Regions from separate parts of the Bradyrhizobium sp. LeoB3 genome, predicted to be linked through region 3. Evidence: predicted binding sites of a transcription regulator. Region 3 holds the regulator's gene; each other region holds the start of a gene.

Region 1 (3,674 bases), on a different contig from region 3:
CGCCCGTCCGCTTGGCGGCAATGATGGGTTTCGCTGCGCTCTACCCATCCTACGGGCGTGTCACGGCGCGACGAGCCTCGGATTCCAGCGCCAGAGGCTATCATTGGTCAAATGTGTGCCGCCCCACCAGCGGTCGATCGGGTTGTGGCGGCTGAAATCTTCCTTGTGGGCGACGACGGCCTTGCCAAACGTGGTGAGCGACAGTCGGCTTCGCAGGAGCGCCGTATGCCGGTCCCGCAAGTTATCCCGTCTGATCGTCCGCAGCTCTTCGTCGAGTCCCGCGACCGCAGGGGTCGGGCCGAGCCCAAGCCCGTCAAGCAGGTAACCCCGCTCCCACTCGTTGAAGACGTGCGTTTGGCGAAGCTTCCTCATGTGGAAAAGCGGATTGATGTTCGCATAGCCCCTTGAGATCAGCTCCAGAATCCGCATTTCCGTAGCACCCAGCCCGGTGGAAGCCGAGGGAAGCTCTTCGAGCAAATCAGAGTTCGCCTGAGCATCGGCAGCGCACTCAAATCCTTGCCCAGGAGGTGAAAGCAAGGTTCTGGCGTCGGCGCCCTATATGCCTGCCAGCTCATGCTTCCCGTTTCAAGCATTGCCCCGGTGACGTCGACTTTGCGAACGTACTCCGCGGCGGGCCCTTCGTGGTCCATCATGATCAGATCGAAGTCGACAATGCGCAACCTCAACTTGGCCGCTGTTTCCGGGTGGGAACGAAAGAAATCGAGCAGCCAGATCAATTGCAACTGATCATTCGGCTGCGGATCAAACCATAGTTCGATGGTCTCATAGGGCCCGCAAAATTCGACGAGGGGGAGGTTCTTGCGAGCTCCGCTGTCGTTTCCAAACTGGCCGACGAAGTCCGACCAGTGAGATCCCGGTCGATGTTGCTCAGGGCACCCGGCGACATAGGTTGCGAGTTCGCCCGGAGACGGCAACGATCCCCATACAAAGCGAGTGGTAAAAGGAATGACGGCTTCAGCGAGGTCCATACGCATGAGACAGTAGCCGGACGAACTGGTCAGGATCAGGCGCTTCATGGCCCCCTCGGCAATCGCGCAAAAAACGAAACGGGCGCCGAAGACGTCGGCAACTCAACGTCCTCAGCGCCCGCTTCCCGCGAAGAAATCGGATATTTCGAAAAAACTTACTCTTCCGCCGGCTCCTCGCCGTCGGCGTCACGCTCGGGGGTGCCCGCGAGGATCTGCTCGGCGATCAGGCCGGAGTTCTGCCGGATCGCAAGCTCGATCTTGCTGGTGATATCGGGGTTGGAGCGGAGGAACGCCTTGGAGTTTTCGCGGCCCTGACCGAGCCGCTGGCTGTCATAGGAGAACCAGGCGCCAGACTTTTCGACGATGCCAGCCTTGACGCCGAGGTCGAGGATCTCGCCCATCTTGGAGACGCCCTCGCCATACATGATGTCGAACTCGACCTGCTTGAAGGGCGGCGCCAGCTTGTTCTTCACCACCTTCACGCGCGTGGTGTTTCCGACCACCTCGTCGCGCTCCTTGATCGCGCCGATGCGGCGGATGTCGAGACGGACGGAAGCGTAGAACTTCAGCGCATTGCCGCCGGTGGTCGTTTCCGGTGACCCGTACATCACGCCGATCTTCATGCGGATCTGGTTGATGAAGATTACCATGGTGTTGGACTTGTTGATGGAAGCGGTGAGCTTGCGCAGCGCCTGGCTCATCAGGCGCGCCTGCAGGCCGGGCAGCGCATCGCCCATCTCGCCTTCGAGCTCGGCCTTCGGCACCAGCGCCGCCACCGAATCGACCACCAGCACGTCGACCGCGCCCGAGCGCACCAACGTGTCGCAAATCTCCAGCGCCTGCTCGCCGGTATCCGGCTGCGAGATCAGAAGCTCGTCGATATTGACGCCGAGCTTACGCGCATAGACCGGGTCGAGCGCGTGTTCGGCGTCGATGAAGGCACAGATGCCGCCCTTCTTCTGCGCTTCCGCCACCGTGTGCAGCGCCAGCGTGGTCTTGCCTGACGACTCCGGCCCGTAGATCTCGACGATACGTCCCTTCGGCAGGCCGCCGACGCCAAGCGCGATGTCGAGCCCAAGCGACCCCGATGATACCGTCTCGATATCCATCGAGCGGTCGCTCTTGCCGAGCTTCATCACCGAGCCCTTGCCGAACTGGCGCTCAATCTGGGACAGCGCAGCAGACAGAGCCTTGGACTTATCCATGGAGGATCCTTCGACAATACGCAGGGCAGTGGCGGACATTGGATGTGCTCCTTATGACGGGGATTCGCTAGCGGGACAAACGGGGCGCGATAAGAAATCGATGGTTTATTGCGTTGAAAATTCTGTACCACCTTTGTTCCATGTTCGCAATATGTTCTTTTGCCTCCAGCCCTCACTTCGAACCAAACCTGCACCGTCCGAGTTGCCCGTCCATCATCGGCAGCGGATCCGCCCCGTAGGCGTCGGTGGCTGAGAGACCAATCGCGCTCCCGCCTGCATAAATCTGAGGGAGCCCGAACATGATCGACTGGCGCACCCATATTTGCCGCCCGTCCCGGACACAGGACGATGTCATCGCTACACGGTCGCGCGAGATCGTCGCCCAGTCTTTCGAACTCCTCGAACAAAGTGCAAAGCCTGACACGTTCCTGGGACGTCAAACCTTTGAGCCGTTTCCGAGAGAGGGCGACAATCCGTAGTTCTCCGACCGAGAACGAAGTTCCTTTCGAGCTTAACGCAAGTTAGCGGGCATCCGGGTTTCTTCCTTGCGAGGGAGCATCTCTTCCGTTCCGGAATTGTCTTTCAGACAGATCAGAACGGGAAATGCCATGAGAAACACGCTGCAAGACCCGCGCTACTGGCGAGAGCGAGCGGAGGAAACCCGTACCAAAGCAGAGTCGTTTGCGTACCGTAGCTCGCGCGAAAGGCTGCTTAAGATCGCCGAAGAATATGAGCGGCTGGCTGTCTACGCCGAGCAAGGGCAGTTGCAACAATAAGGCCGCGCCATCCCGTCGAGATGGTTGGGAAGAACCAGCAGTCGTGAACTCGACTGCGATCGATCAGGCGCTCGCGCAAAGCTCGTCGTGTGCCTTGCGGAGGTTCCTCCAACACGCGCTCCAGATCGACGCTTGCGCGCAATGGCTTGCTCGCTGGCATCCGATCGCCGCCGACGGCAAGCAGTGGAGCGACAGCCCGCGCAGACCTGCAGTCCCACCGCCGAGCTACGATTGCTCCGCCCCGATGACAGCGATCGTCCGCGACTGAAACCCAATGTGGGCGAGCACCGGGTGTCCATGTACCGATCGAGCCCGCGCGGGCGCCGTAGTTCTCCGGACAAGAACAAAGTTCCATCAAAATGTTCGCGATTTGGTGCATCTGCCCGAGAACGCACGAGTTTTCGAACGGGCCTGCTTGACGGGATCCCTCCACACCTGACGGATCGCCGCGACTGCCACGTTTCCGAGATAGTTCCGTCACGCACCGCATGAAGCAGTTTAATCAAACGCGTCGGCAATGGCGCGTCCCAGCGGATCTACTAAACCATGGGAAAAATATGCAACCCGCTGGAACGGTGGGATTCGATCGATGTTAACTTGCGTTAAACTGGGGACGGCGAGTGATAGGTTTGGAAATACCGGGACCGGCGATCGGATCGCGCAAGGCTGGGGCAACTGCCCTTCGGCAGACTGCAAGGTGGCGC
Region 2 (3,674 bases), on a different contig from region 3:
ACTGGAAGGTGATATTGCAGAGGTTCGGCAGGAAGCGCCGCTTGGTCTTGATGTTCGAGTGGCTCACCTTGTGGCCCACTTGCGGGCCCTTGGCCGTCAGTTCACAGCGCCGCGACATTGTTCAAATCCTCTTCCATCCCCGCTAAACCAACAGCGCACGCCGCGCGCGGCGGGGGTCTAAACCTACGTCCATTTTCCAGGAACCGCGGACGTATAGGGGGTGAGCTGCAAAGCGTCAAGGTTTTATCGGGTTTGGAGCCGCTTTCCCTGGTTCCGAAATCCTCGATTCGGGGCGTTTTCTTCGCGCGAACGGTAAAACCCTATGGCACGCAAAACCTGCACGTTCACAAGGCCGTTCAGCCGTTTAACAAACCATATAAAGGGCGTATTCACACCCGTAAGTGGTTCCGTATTCGCCCGCGTTGCTTGCCGGTCATTTCTTCCTAAATGATCTTTCGGCGCCGACGACAGGACTCGTTAAATTTGTGAGCATTTTCAGCAGTTTTCTACCCTCAATGAGGGAATCCTGGCTGTTGTGCGCCGGCGCGCTGTTCCTGTTGTTGCCGGAGGGCGCGCTCGCGCAGGGCCGGCTGGATGCGCAGTATGAGGCCTCGCTCGCCGGTATTGCCGTCGGCAAGGGAAGCTGGACCATCGAGATCGGCGACGACACCTTTTCCGCGATCGCGCAGGGCGGCACTTCCGGGCTGCTCAAGGCATTTGCTGGCGCCGGCGGGGTGGGCGGATCGCAGGGGCGCGTGGTCAATGGCGCGCTGGTGGCGGCGGGCTATACCGTCAACTACAACAGCTACAAGAAATCCGAGATCATTCGGATGGCGCTCAGTGGCGGCAGCATCAAGGAAACCGTGATCGAGCCGGAACCGCCGGTCGATCCGAACCGGATCCCGGTCACCGAGGCTCACAAGAAGAACGTGTTCGATCCGATGACCGGCTCGCTGCTCCGGGTGCCGGGCACGGGCGAACTGATGAGCCCGGATAGCTGCCGCACCAGCGCGGGCATTTTCGACGGCCGGCTGCGCTACGATTTGAAGCTCGATTTCAAGCGCGTGGAGATGGTCAAGGCAGAGAAGGGCTATCAGGGCCCGGCGCTGGTGTGCGCGATCTATTTCACGCCGATCGCGGGCTATATCCCCGACCGCCCGGTGATCAAATATCTCGCCGAAGCGCGCAACATGGAGATCGCCTTCGTGCCGATCGCGGGCACGCGCATCCTGATCCCGTTCCGCGTCAAGATCCCGACGCCGTTCGGGCTCGCCATGCTGGAGGCGACGTCGTTCGTGACGTCTGCCATGCCGCCGCGGGTGGCGAAGACGCAGTGAGGCTGGGCTGGTCGCAAGGAGATGGACCGAGTGCTCCGCTCGTCATTGCCGGGCTTGACCCGGCAATCCATCTTACGAAGAGCCCTTCTCTCGATGGATGCCCGGGTCAAGCCCGGGCATGACGAGCCGGGCAGATCGTCGAATCCTGTTGACTCTTTGCCGCTTCTGATTCGACTCCGGCTTTAACAATTTCGCTGTCATCGTGATCGCTGCTAAACCCGATTTGGTGCTGGAACTGAAATGCCGACACGAGATGTTGCGGTGAACGGAGGAGAACACAGGTGGAGTCAGCGATTCGGCCGCGATTCGTTCTCAACTCGTTCCGAAGCTTAAGCGGCGGCATCCGCCGTGTAGCAATCTGAGACAATTTTCCTAATCGCGCTTTCTTTCATCTCCAAGAAAAGCATCAAGAAAAGCACCTCGAAATCATGGCTCTTTCCTCTCCTCCCTTCGCCCATGAGCGCGCGCCCGGCGCCGGCGTCACGGCTGTGCTCGGGCCGACCAATACCGGCAAGACGCATCTGGCCATCGAGCGCATGCTTGGGCATTCGTCCGGGCTGATCGGGCTGCCGCTGCGGCTCCTGGCGCGCGAGGTCTACAACAAGATCGCCGATCGCGCTGGGCCTGAGAGCGTCGCGCTGATCACCGGCGAGGAGAAGATCAAGCCGAAGTCGCCTCGCTTCTGGGTCTCGACCGTCGAGGCGATGCCGCGCGATCTCGACGTCTCGTTCCTTGCGGTCGACGAGATCCAGATCGCGGCCGATCTCGAGCGCGGGCATGTCTTCACCGACCGTATCCTCAATCGGCGCGGGCGCGACGAGACGCTGCTGCTCGGGGCTGCGACGATGCGTCCCATCATCGAGCGGCTGTTGCCCGGCGCCTCCATCATCACAAGGCCAAGGCTCTCGACGCTCGAATTCGCCGGCGACCGCAAGATCACGCGGCAGCCGCGGCGCACCGCGATCGTCGCGTTCTCGGCGGACGAGGTCTATGCGATCGCCGAATTGATCCGCCGCCAGCATGGCGGCGCGGCGGTCGTGCTCGGCTCGCTCTCGCCGCGCACACGCAATGCGCAAGTGGCAATGTTCCAGAACGGCGACGTGGATTATCTCGTCGCCACCGACGCCGTCGGCATGGGGCTGAACCTCGACGTCGATCACGTCGCCTTCGCCTCCGACCGCAAATATGATGGCTATCAGTTCCGCCGCCTGACACCGGCCGAGTTTGCGCAGATCGCAGGCAGAGCCGGCCGCGCGACGCGCAATGGTACCTTCGGCACCACAGGGCGCTGCGCGCCGTTCGAGCCGGAACTGGTGAACGCGCTGCAGAACCACACGTTTGACAGCGTGAAAATGCTGCAATGGCGCAACTCGAAGCTGGATTTCTCCTCGCTCGGCAGCTTGCAGGTCTCATTGTCGCTGCCGCCGTCGCATGAAGTGCTGACGAGGGCGCCGATCGCCGAAGACATGCGCGTGCTCGACCACGCCGCGCGCGATGCCGAGGTGCGCGACATGGCGCATGGCGCTGTCGCCGTCGAGCGGCTATGGGATACTTGCCAGATACCCGATTACCGAAAGCTATCGCCCGCGGCCCATGCCGAGCTTGTGACCACGGTTTACGGCTTCCTGATACAAAAGGGGCGTATTCCCGATGCATGGTTTGCTGCCCAGGTCGATCAGGCCGACCGCGTCGACGGCGATATCGACACGCTGTCGGGCCGGATCGCTCAGGTGCGCACCTGGACCTTTGTGGCGAACCGGCCGGACTGGCTGTCCGATCCCGAACATTGGCAGGGGATCACGCGCGAGCTCGAAAATAAATTGTCCGATGCGCTGCATGAACGGCTCACGGAGCGTTTCGTTGATCGGCGTACCAGTGTATTGATGCGCCGCCTGCGGGAGAACTCTGTTTTGAATACTGAAATCGGCAAGACCGGCGAAGTCATCGTCGAGGGGCATGTGATCGGCCGGCTCGACGGATTCACTTTTGCGCCTGACGCGGCGGAAGCGGGCTCAGATGCCAAGGCGCTGCAGGCCGCAGCCCAGCAGGTGCTGGCGCGCGAGATCGATACGCGGGCCGAGAAACTGAGCGCCGCGCCGGACGAAACCTTCGTGCTGACCTCCGACGGTACCATCCGCTGGACCGGCGATGCGGTGGCCAAACTCGTCGCGGCCGACGACGCGCTGCATCCGCGGCTGCGCATCATCTCCGACGAGCGGCTGACCGGCGCGCCGCGCGAGGCCGTGCAGAACCGGCTCGATCTCTGGCTCAAGACGCATATTACGAAATTGCTCGGGCCGCTGTTCGACCTATCGAAGGCAGAGGACCTGCAGGGGA
Region 3 (3,674 bases):
GGCCGCGGGCGGCGCGTTCATCGCGCTCACGCAGCGATCCGAGGCGCTCGCGGACGATTGCGAACGGGCGGTGCTGATCGTGACCGCACGGCCGGTGCCACAAGGCGGTGCGGCGGCGGTCATCGATGCCGAGCGCCTGCGGCGGCAGGGCGGGCTGGCGCTGCGGCGGAACCGGAACGGCTTCGTCATCGATGCGGTCAAGCCCGCCGGCCTCGACCGGCCGTGGTCGCCTGCGGTGTCAGGCGAAGGCGAACCCGAGACCACGATCCGGATCCAAGGGGCACCCGCGCCGCGCGCCATCGATGCGACCCCGTCCGAGTCCGACCTGCAGCCGGAAGACTGAGCGCTCCCGTCAATCTCCACCGGCGTTGGCCGGCAGCTCGAAGGCGCCGAGCCGAAATTCGTCCGGACCGCCCGAATGCGACGGCACTTGCACGAGCGTGAAGCTCGCATCCGGAAATCGCTCCCAGATCGCGAGATCTTCCGCTGCGACGGTGAGCCAGCCGAACCTGAACATGTATCGGCCGGGCTGGGCCACCCGTCCGGCTTTTTGCCATGTGATCTTGGTGACCACCGATCATGCCCCTTGCGAATAGTTCAACAAAAAACCGCATGCGCCCCCGGATGGCCTCCGGGGCCGCTCGAATACTTTGCTTTTCACCCGCGGCAACGTCCCGCCGGCCGAGACCGGCGGCGCACGCTGCCCGAAGCTCTCAGCCGATGAACAGCGGGTTCGGCGCGGGGCGCTGCTCGACCGCCTTCGGTGCCGGCTCTGCAACATGATGCGTCACTGGCAATTGCAGCACGGTGGCCCGCTGCCCTTCGCAGAGCTGGGTCACCAGCACATGGCTGCCATCGGGGAATTCGATCGCGTCGTGATGACGATCCCGAATATGCGCATCGATCTGGTTGAACTTGCCGACACGGAAGCCGGTCGTCTTGGTCCAGATCCAGCGATTGTCGTAGCGGACGTTATCGGCGAACGCGAGTTCGGTCCCGGGAAGCATGCAGACTGCGACCGTCGGATCGCTTTCCGAAGCGAAGCCGCGGGTCGAGGTACCGCGGAAGGTGGTGGTGATAAGCGTCTCTCCGACTTGGGCGGGACGCGTCGCCACGGCGTGCAGGCTATAGTCACACATCGGATTGCTCCTCATTCGAGATAGCCGACCCGTGCCTGGGAAGAGGCGCAGGCCTCTATCAGAGTGGACGATAACTTATAAGCCTCTGCTCCGTTCTTGGCATTTGTACGGCCCGCGCCCTCTAGCCGTTCACAAACACGATAGGAGGCGCTGCCGGACATCTCCTTGCACCGAGAGTGCCCCGGCGAACTTACCGGGGCTCTTATTCTAATCACTCTAAATCGTTCTTGTCAGTGTCCTTGAGGGCAGAGCACCCACCAAAGTACCAGACGAGCTGCTGCGTCCTCGTCGGCTCAGTACTTGCGATAAAGCCCGATCAGCTTGCCCTGGATCCGCACCCGGTTCGGCGGCAGGATGCGGACTTCGTAGGCCGCATTGGCAGGCTCAAGCGCGATTGACGCGCCGCGGCGACGGAAGCGCTTCAGCGTCGCTTCCTCCTCATCGATCAGCGCCACCACGATGTCGCCGGTGTTGGCGGTGTCGTTACGCTGGATCAGCGCCATGTCGCCGTCGAGGATGCCGGCCTCGACCATGGAATCGCCGCGCACCTCGAGCGCATAGTGCTCGCCGGAGCCGAGCATGTCGGGCGGCACGCTGATGGTGTGGCTGCGGGTCTGCAGCGCCTCGATCGGCGTACCCGCCGCGATCCGGCCCATCACGGGAACGGCGACGGGACGGTTGCCATCATCCTCGGCCACGGCCGCGCTGGTCGTGCGCTTGCCGAGCGTGCCCTCGATGACGCTTGGCGTGAAGCCGCGGCGACCGTTGCCGGCGGCGGAGAGCTCGGGCAGTTTGATCACCTCGATCGCGCGGGCGCGGTTCGGCAGGCGGCGGATGAAGCCCCGTTCCTCCAGCGCCGTGATCAGGCGGTGGATGCCGGACTTCGAGCGCAGGTCGAGTGCGTCCTTCATCTCGTCGAACGAAGGAGGCACGCCGGCCTCTTTCAGCCGTTCGTTGATGAAACGCAGAAGTTCATACTGTTTGCGCGTAAGCATCGCGAGCATTCCCCCGGTTGGTAGCGTCGTTCGATCCGAGACTTGAGAAGAGCTGATCTCGGGAGTCACGCACTCCCATTCGTAGACAGCGAGTTTCGAAACAAATCATGAACGGACACTATATGTTCGATATGTGTTCCGCAACCACTTAATTTCTGGTGAACGCGACCAGAGATGCTCGGGCAGGTGTCGGTCGCGACGTCATTCGGGCAATCGGAGAATGTCGCAAGGCGCGCCTTTTGCTGCGGCTGGCGCGAATGGCGGACGGATCACAAGTGCCTGCGCCGCAGTGAGATTCCCAAGCAGCGAACTGTCCTGCTTGGTGACCGGCGTTGCGATCAGCGTGCCGTCGTCGCGCTCTTCGAGTAGCGCACGAAGATAATCTTCGCGCTGATCGTTGGCGGCGAGATCGCGGCCGAGCAGGGCGCTTTCCGTCACGTGATGAATCGCCGAGCGGCCGAGCAGGGCCCGAATCAACGGCACCAGGAACAGATAGGCGCAGACATAGGACGACACCGGATTGCCGGGCAGGCCGATCACTCGCATCGCGCCGAGCCGGCCATGCATCATCGGCTTGCCCGGCCGCATCGCGATCTTCCAGAACGCCATGGTCACGCCCTCGGCCTCGAGCGACGGTTTGACGAGGTCATGGTCGCCGACCGAAGCGCCGCCGGTGGTGATGAGGATGTCGGCGCCCGCGGCATGCGCGCGGCGGATGCCGTCAGTGGTGGCGGCAACCGTGTCGGCGGCGACCCCCAGATCGATCGCTTCAGCGCCTTCCGCACGCGCCATCGCCCGCAGCGCATAGCCGTTGGAATAGACGATCTGGCCTGGACCCGGAGAGGTGCCCGGCATCACGAGTTCGTCGCCGGTCGCGAGCACGGCGACCTTGGGTCGGCGCCGCACGGGGAGTTCCGGATAGTTCATTGACGCCGCCAGCGACAGCGCGCGGTCGGTCAGCCGGCTTCCGCGCCTCAGCAGCACGTCACCCTCGCGGAAATCGACGCCGGCGGGCCGGATATGCCGCCCGGCGACAGCGGCCTCGGTGATGGTGATGTGATCGCCATCGACCCGGGTGTCCTCCTGGATCACGACCGCATCGGCGCCGGCGGGAATGACGCCTCCGGTGAAGATCCGTGCCGCTTCCCGCGGACCAAGTTCCCGATCGAACGGCCGGCCCGCGGCGACTTCGCCGATCACCTTCAGCCGCGCGCTCAAGTCGGCGGCGTCGGCGGATCGCACCGCATAGCCATCCATCGCCGACATCGCCAGTGGCGGCTGAGTACGCTTTGCCGCGACGTCACGGGCAAGCGTGCGGTGATAGGCGGCATCGAGCGCGACCATCTCTTCCGGCAATGGTTCCGCGCCGGCGAGGACCGCGGCTAGCGCATCGGCGACCGGCATCAGGGCCACGGGCAACTCCTAAATTCCGAGCGCGACAAGCGCGTTCGTCACATCATCCGGCGATGTGACGTGAATGGCCGTGAGACCTATCGCCCGTGCGCCGCGAATGTTCTCTGCGGAATCGTCGAAGAACACG
Region 4 (3,674 bases), on a different contig from region 3:
CGCAACCGGATGCGGGCGCAGATGCGCGTTGAGACCATCGCGCAGGCGGTCCGGCGGAAACGGCTTTGCGATGTCGCAATGGGCGACCTGTCCGAGCGCATGCACGCCGGCATCGGTGCGGCCGGAGCCATGGACGCGCACGTCCTCACCGCACATCGCCTTCACCGCGGCCTCCAGCGCGCCCTGCACTGTCGGCGCCGTCTCCTGGATTTGCCAGCCGGAGAACGGTGTGCCGTCATATTCGATGGTGAGCTTGTAGCGGGGCATGACGGCTTAAGTGAACCGCGCGCCGGCCTTCAGCGGCGTGCCGCGCAGGAAGTCGACCGACTTCATCCGTGCCTTGCCTTCGCGCTGCAGCTCGAGAATGCGGATGGCGCCCTCGCCACAGGCGATCGCGAGATTATCGTCGAGCACCGTGCCGGATGTGCCCGAGCCGCTCGCCAGTTCGCAGCGAAGAATCTTGATGCGGACCGGTTCGCTATCGGCTGACAACTCGGCCCAGGCGCCGGGGAATGGGGAGAGGCCGTGGATGTGCCGCAGCACGGCGTGCGCAGGCCTGTTCCAGTCGATCCGCGCTTCCGCCTTCTCGATCTTGGCGGCATAGGTGACGCCGTCCTCGCTCTGCCTGGTGAGTTGCAGCGCGCCGCCTTGCAGCGCGGCCATCGCCCGCACCATCAGGTCGGCACCGAGCGGCGCCAGCGCATCGTGCAGATCGGCCGCCGTCATCCGGTCGGTGATCGCAAGCCGCTCGGCCATCGCGACATCGCCGGTGTCGAGGCCGACATCCATCTTCATCACCATCACGCCGGTCTCGGCATCGCCGGCCATGATGGCGCGGTTGATCGGCGCGGCGCCGCGCCAGCGCGGCAGCAGCGAAGCGTGCAGGTTGTAGCAGCCAAGCCTTGGTGCATCGAGGATCGCCTGCGGCAGGATCATGCCATAGGCAACCACGACGGCCGCATCCGCCTGATGCGCGCGAAATTCCTCCAGCGCTTCCGGTGTCTTCAACGTCTTCGGCGTCAGCACGGGAATGCCGAGCCGCCGCGCCTCCTGCTCGACGGGCGTCGGTTGCAGTTGCAGGCCACGCCGCCCGCCCGGCTTCGGCGCACGGGTATAGACGGCAGCGATCTCGTGGCCGTGGCCGGCCAGCTCGAGCAGCGTCGGCACGGCGAAATCGGGCGTGCCCATGAAAATCAGGCGGAGCGGCATGGGGCGGGTTACCTCGGCTAAAGGCAAAAGTACTCGTCATGGCCGGGCTTGTCCCGGCCATCCACGACCTTCGTGCTCGCGGCGCCAAAGGACGTGGATGCCCGGCACAAGGCCGGGCATGACGGCGGAAATGGTGGTGCCTTACTCCACCGCGCGCTTGGCGGCCTTGGCGAACTTCTTCAGCACTCGGTCGCGTTTCAGCTTCGACAGATAGTCCACGAACAGGATGCCGTTCAAATGGTCGATCTCATGCTGGATGCAGGTGGCGTAGAGGCCCTCGGCATCCTCTTCATGCACCTTGCCGTCGATGTCGGTGAAGCGCACGCGCACCCGCGCCGGCCGCTCGACCTCCTCGTAATATTCGGGGATCGACAGGCAGCCCTCTTCGTAAACCGACGTCTCCTCGGACGCCGAGATGATCTCCGGGTTGATGAAGACGCGCGGCTTCGGCGTGGTCTCGCCGTTCTCGTCCTTTTTCGCGAGATCCATGGTGACCAGCCGCAGCGGCTGCGCGACCTGGATCGCGGCCAGCCCGATGCCGGGCGCCTCGTACATGGTCTCGAACATGTCGTCGACCAGCTTGCGGATCTCAGGCGTGATCTTTTCGACGCGTTTGGAAACCAGCCGCAACTGCTTGTCCGGCAGGATGATGATTTCTCTCAAGGCCATGGCGGGCGATTTAAGCGCTTGATATGCCGCGGTCAATGCGATCCGGAACCGGTTAAGACGGCCTTAACCATGTTTCTTCAGACATTGTTAACCACGAAACTTCACGGCTTGTTAACCATAAATGTTCCACTTTCGTTCGCAGCCGCCTGCGAATCGGCTATAGCGCTTGCATGAACGAGATTCTCTTCATGGTCGGCGACTGGCCGGTCCGCGTCGCGGACGCCTTGGTTGCGTTCGGCGTGCTCGTGCTCATCCTGCTCCTGACGATCGCCATCGTGATCGCGCGGTCTTCCCGGCGCGGCGCGGAACTGGCTGTCGCGCAGACCATCCGCGCCGATGAGCTGGAAGAGCGGCTGAGCGAGGTGCTGCGCGCCCAGAGCGAGGCGAGCGGCCGGGTCGATGCGATGACGCAGGCGCTCGCCGGCCGCCAGGCCGAGATGGCGCGCGCCGTCAATGAGCGGCTGGATTCGGTCACCCACCGCGTCGGCCAATCCATGGAACAGACCACGCGCCACACGATGGACAGCCTGCGCCATCTGCATGAACGGCTCGGCATCATCGACAACGCGCACAAAAACCTCACCGACCTGACGACGCAGGTGACGACGCTGCGCGACGTGCTCGCCAACAAGCAGTCGCGCGGTGCCTTCGGCCAGGCGCGGATGGAGGCGATCGTCCAGGACGGACTGCCGAAGGGCTCCTTCGAATTCCAGTTCACGCTCTCGAGCGGCAAGCGGCCGGACTGCGTGGTGTTCCTGCCGGACCAGCGCCCGCTCTGCATCGACGCGAAATTCCCGCTGGAGGCGATGACCGCGCTGCACGACGCACGCAGCGATGAGGAACGCAAGATTGCCAGCCAACGCCTACGCAATGACGTGATGAAGCATGTCAGCGACATCGCGGAGAAATACCTGATCGCCGGCGAGACCCAGGACACCGCGCTGATGTTCGTGCCGTCCGAGTCGGTCTATGCCGAGATCCATGACGGCTTCGACGATGTGATCCAGAAGGCCTACCGCGCCCGCGTAGTGCTGGTGTCGCCGTCGCTATTGATGCTCGCGATCCAGGTGATGCAGCAGATCATGAAGGACGCACGGATGCGCGATGCAGCCGACCAGATCCGCACCGAGGTGATCAAGCTCGGCGACGATCTGTCGCGGCTGCGCGACCGCGTGCTCAAGCTGCAGAACCATTTCTCGCAGGTGAACGAGGACGTACGCCAGATCCTGATCTCCGCCGACAAGATCGAAAAGCGCGCTGGCCGGATCGAGGAACTCGATTTCAGCAAGTCAGACGCCCCGGTGGAACTGCCGCGGATCGTGACCAGCGGAAGACCCGAATTGTTTCCTGCCCCGCCCAAGCTGCAGGCGGGGGAGTAGGCAACCATTGTCATCGCCCGGCTTGACCGGGCGATCCAGTATTCCAGAGACGGCAGTTGGGCACGCGCAGCTATTACGTCTATATTCTCGCAAGCCGCATCGGAGGCACGCTCTACATTGGCGTAACGAATGATCTCGTGCGCCGCATCGCCGAACATAAGCTGAAGATCGCTGAGGGCTTCACCAAGCGCTATGAGGTGAGCCGCCTAGTCTATTTTGAGGTCTTTGAGGAGATCGAGCATGCGATTCATCGGGAAAAGCGACTGAAGAAGTGGCCGCGGGCCTGGAAGATCTCATTGATCGAAAAAGGTAATCCGGATTGGATCGATCTCTATCCCGAGATTGCGGGAACTTAAGAGTAATTCGAATAGGTCTCTGGAATACTGGATCGCCCGGTCGAGCCGGGCGATGACAGTC

The links. The regulator LexA, encoded in region 3, represses DNA repair genes until DNA is damaged. The targets are predictions, from matches to a motif close to TGTTCNNNNTGTGTTCNG.
Region 1: recA (recombinase RecA) is a predicted target of LexA. The motif match lies at 2,336-2,353, and genes of this name have one in related genera.
Region 2: ACZXDY_RS18065 (helicase-related protein) is a predicted target of LexA. The motif match lies at 1,645-1,662, and genes of this name have one in related genera.
Region 4: ACZXDY_RS25665 (DNA recombination protein RmuC) is a predicted target of LexA. The motif match lies at 2,001-2,018, and genes of this name have one in related genera.

What each region holds. Positions count from the first base shown of each region.
Region 1 covers NZ_JBVBEF010000042.1:50,766-54,439, reverse strand. Annotated here, with positions in the region: gene ACZXDY_RS24945 (hypothetical protein) at 61-429, opposite strand; gene ACZXDY_RS24940 (hypothetical protein) at 411-1,037, opposite strand; gene recA (recombinase RecA) at 1,145-2,233, opposite strand; gene ACZXDY_RS24930 (hypothetical protein) at 2,494-2,673, shown strand; gene ACZXDY_RS24925 (hypothetical protein) at 2,803-2,970, shown strand.
Region 2 covers NZ_JBVBEF010000024.1:69,259-72,932, reverse strand. Annotated here, with positions in the region: gene rpmB (50S ribosomal protein L28) at 1-118, opposite strand, end outside; gene ACZXDY_RS18070 (DUF3108 domain-containing protein) at 516-1,337, shown strand; gene ACZXDY_RS18065 (helicase-related protein) at 1,766-3,674, shown strand, end outside.
Region 3 covers NZ_JBVBEF010000003.1:25,931-29,604, reverse strand. Annotated here, with positions in the region: gene ACZXDY_RS04205 (ComEC/Rec2 family competence protein) at 1-343, shown strand, start outside; gene ACZXDY_RS04200 (hypothetical protein) at 353-574, opposite strand; gene ACZXDY_RS04195 (hypothetical protein) at 714-1,139, opposite strand; gene lexA (transcriptional repressor LexA) at 1,433-2,134, opposite strand; gene ACZXDY_RS04185 (molybdopterin molybdotransferase MoeA) at 2,336-3,547, opposite strand; gene ACZXDY_RS04180 (HAD-IA family hydrolase) at 3,557-3,674, opposite strand, start outside.
Region 4 covers NZ_JBVBEF010000045.1:1,611-5,284, reverse strand. Annotated here, with positions in the region: gene truA (tRNA pseudouridine(38-40) synthase TruA) at 1-267, opposite strand, end outside; gene fmt (methionyl-tRNA formyltransferase) at 274-1,209, opposite strand; gene def (peptide deformylase) at 1,351-1,878, opposite strand; gene ACZXDY_RS25665 (DNA recombination protein RmuC) at 2,049-3,257, shown strand; gene ACZXDY_RS25660 (GIY-YIG nuclease family protein) at 3,314-3,613, shown strand.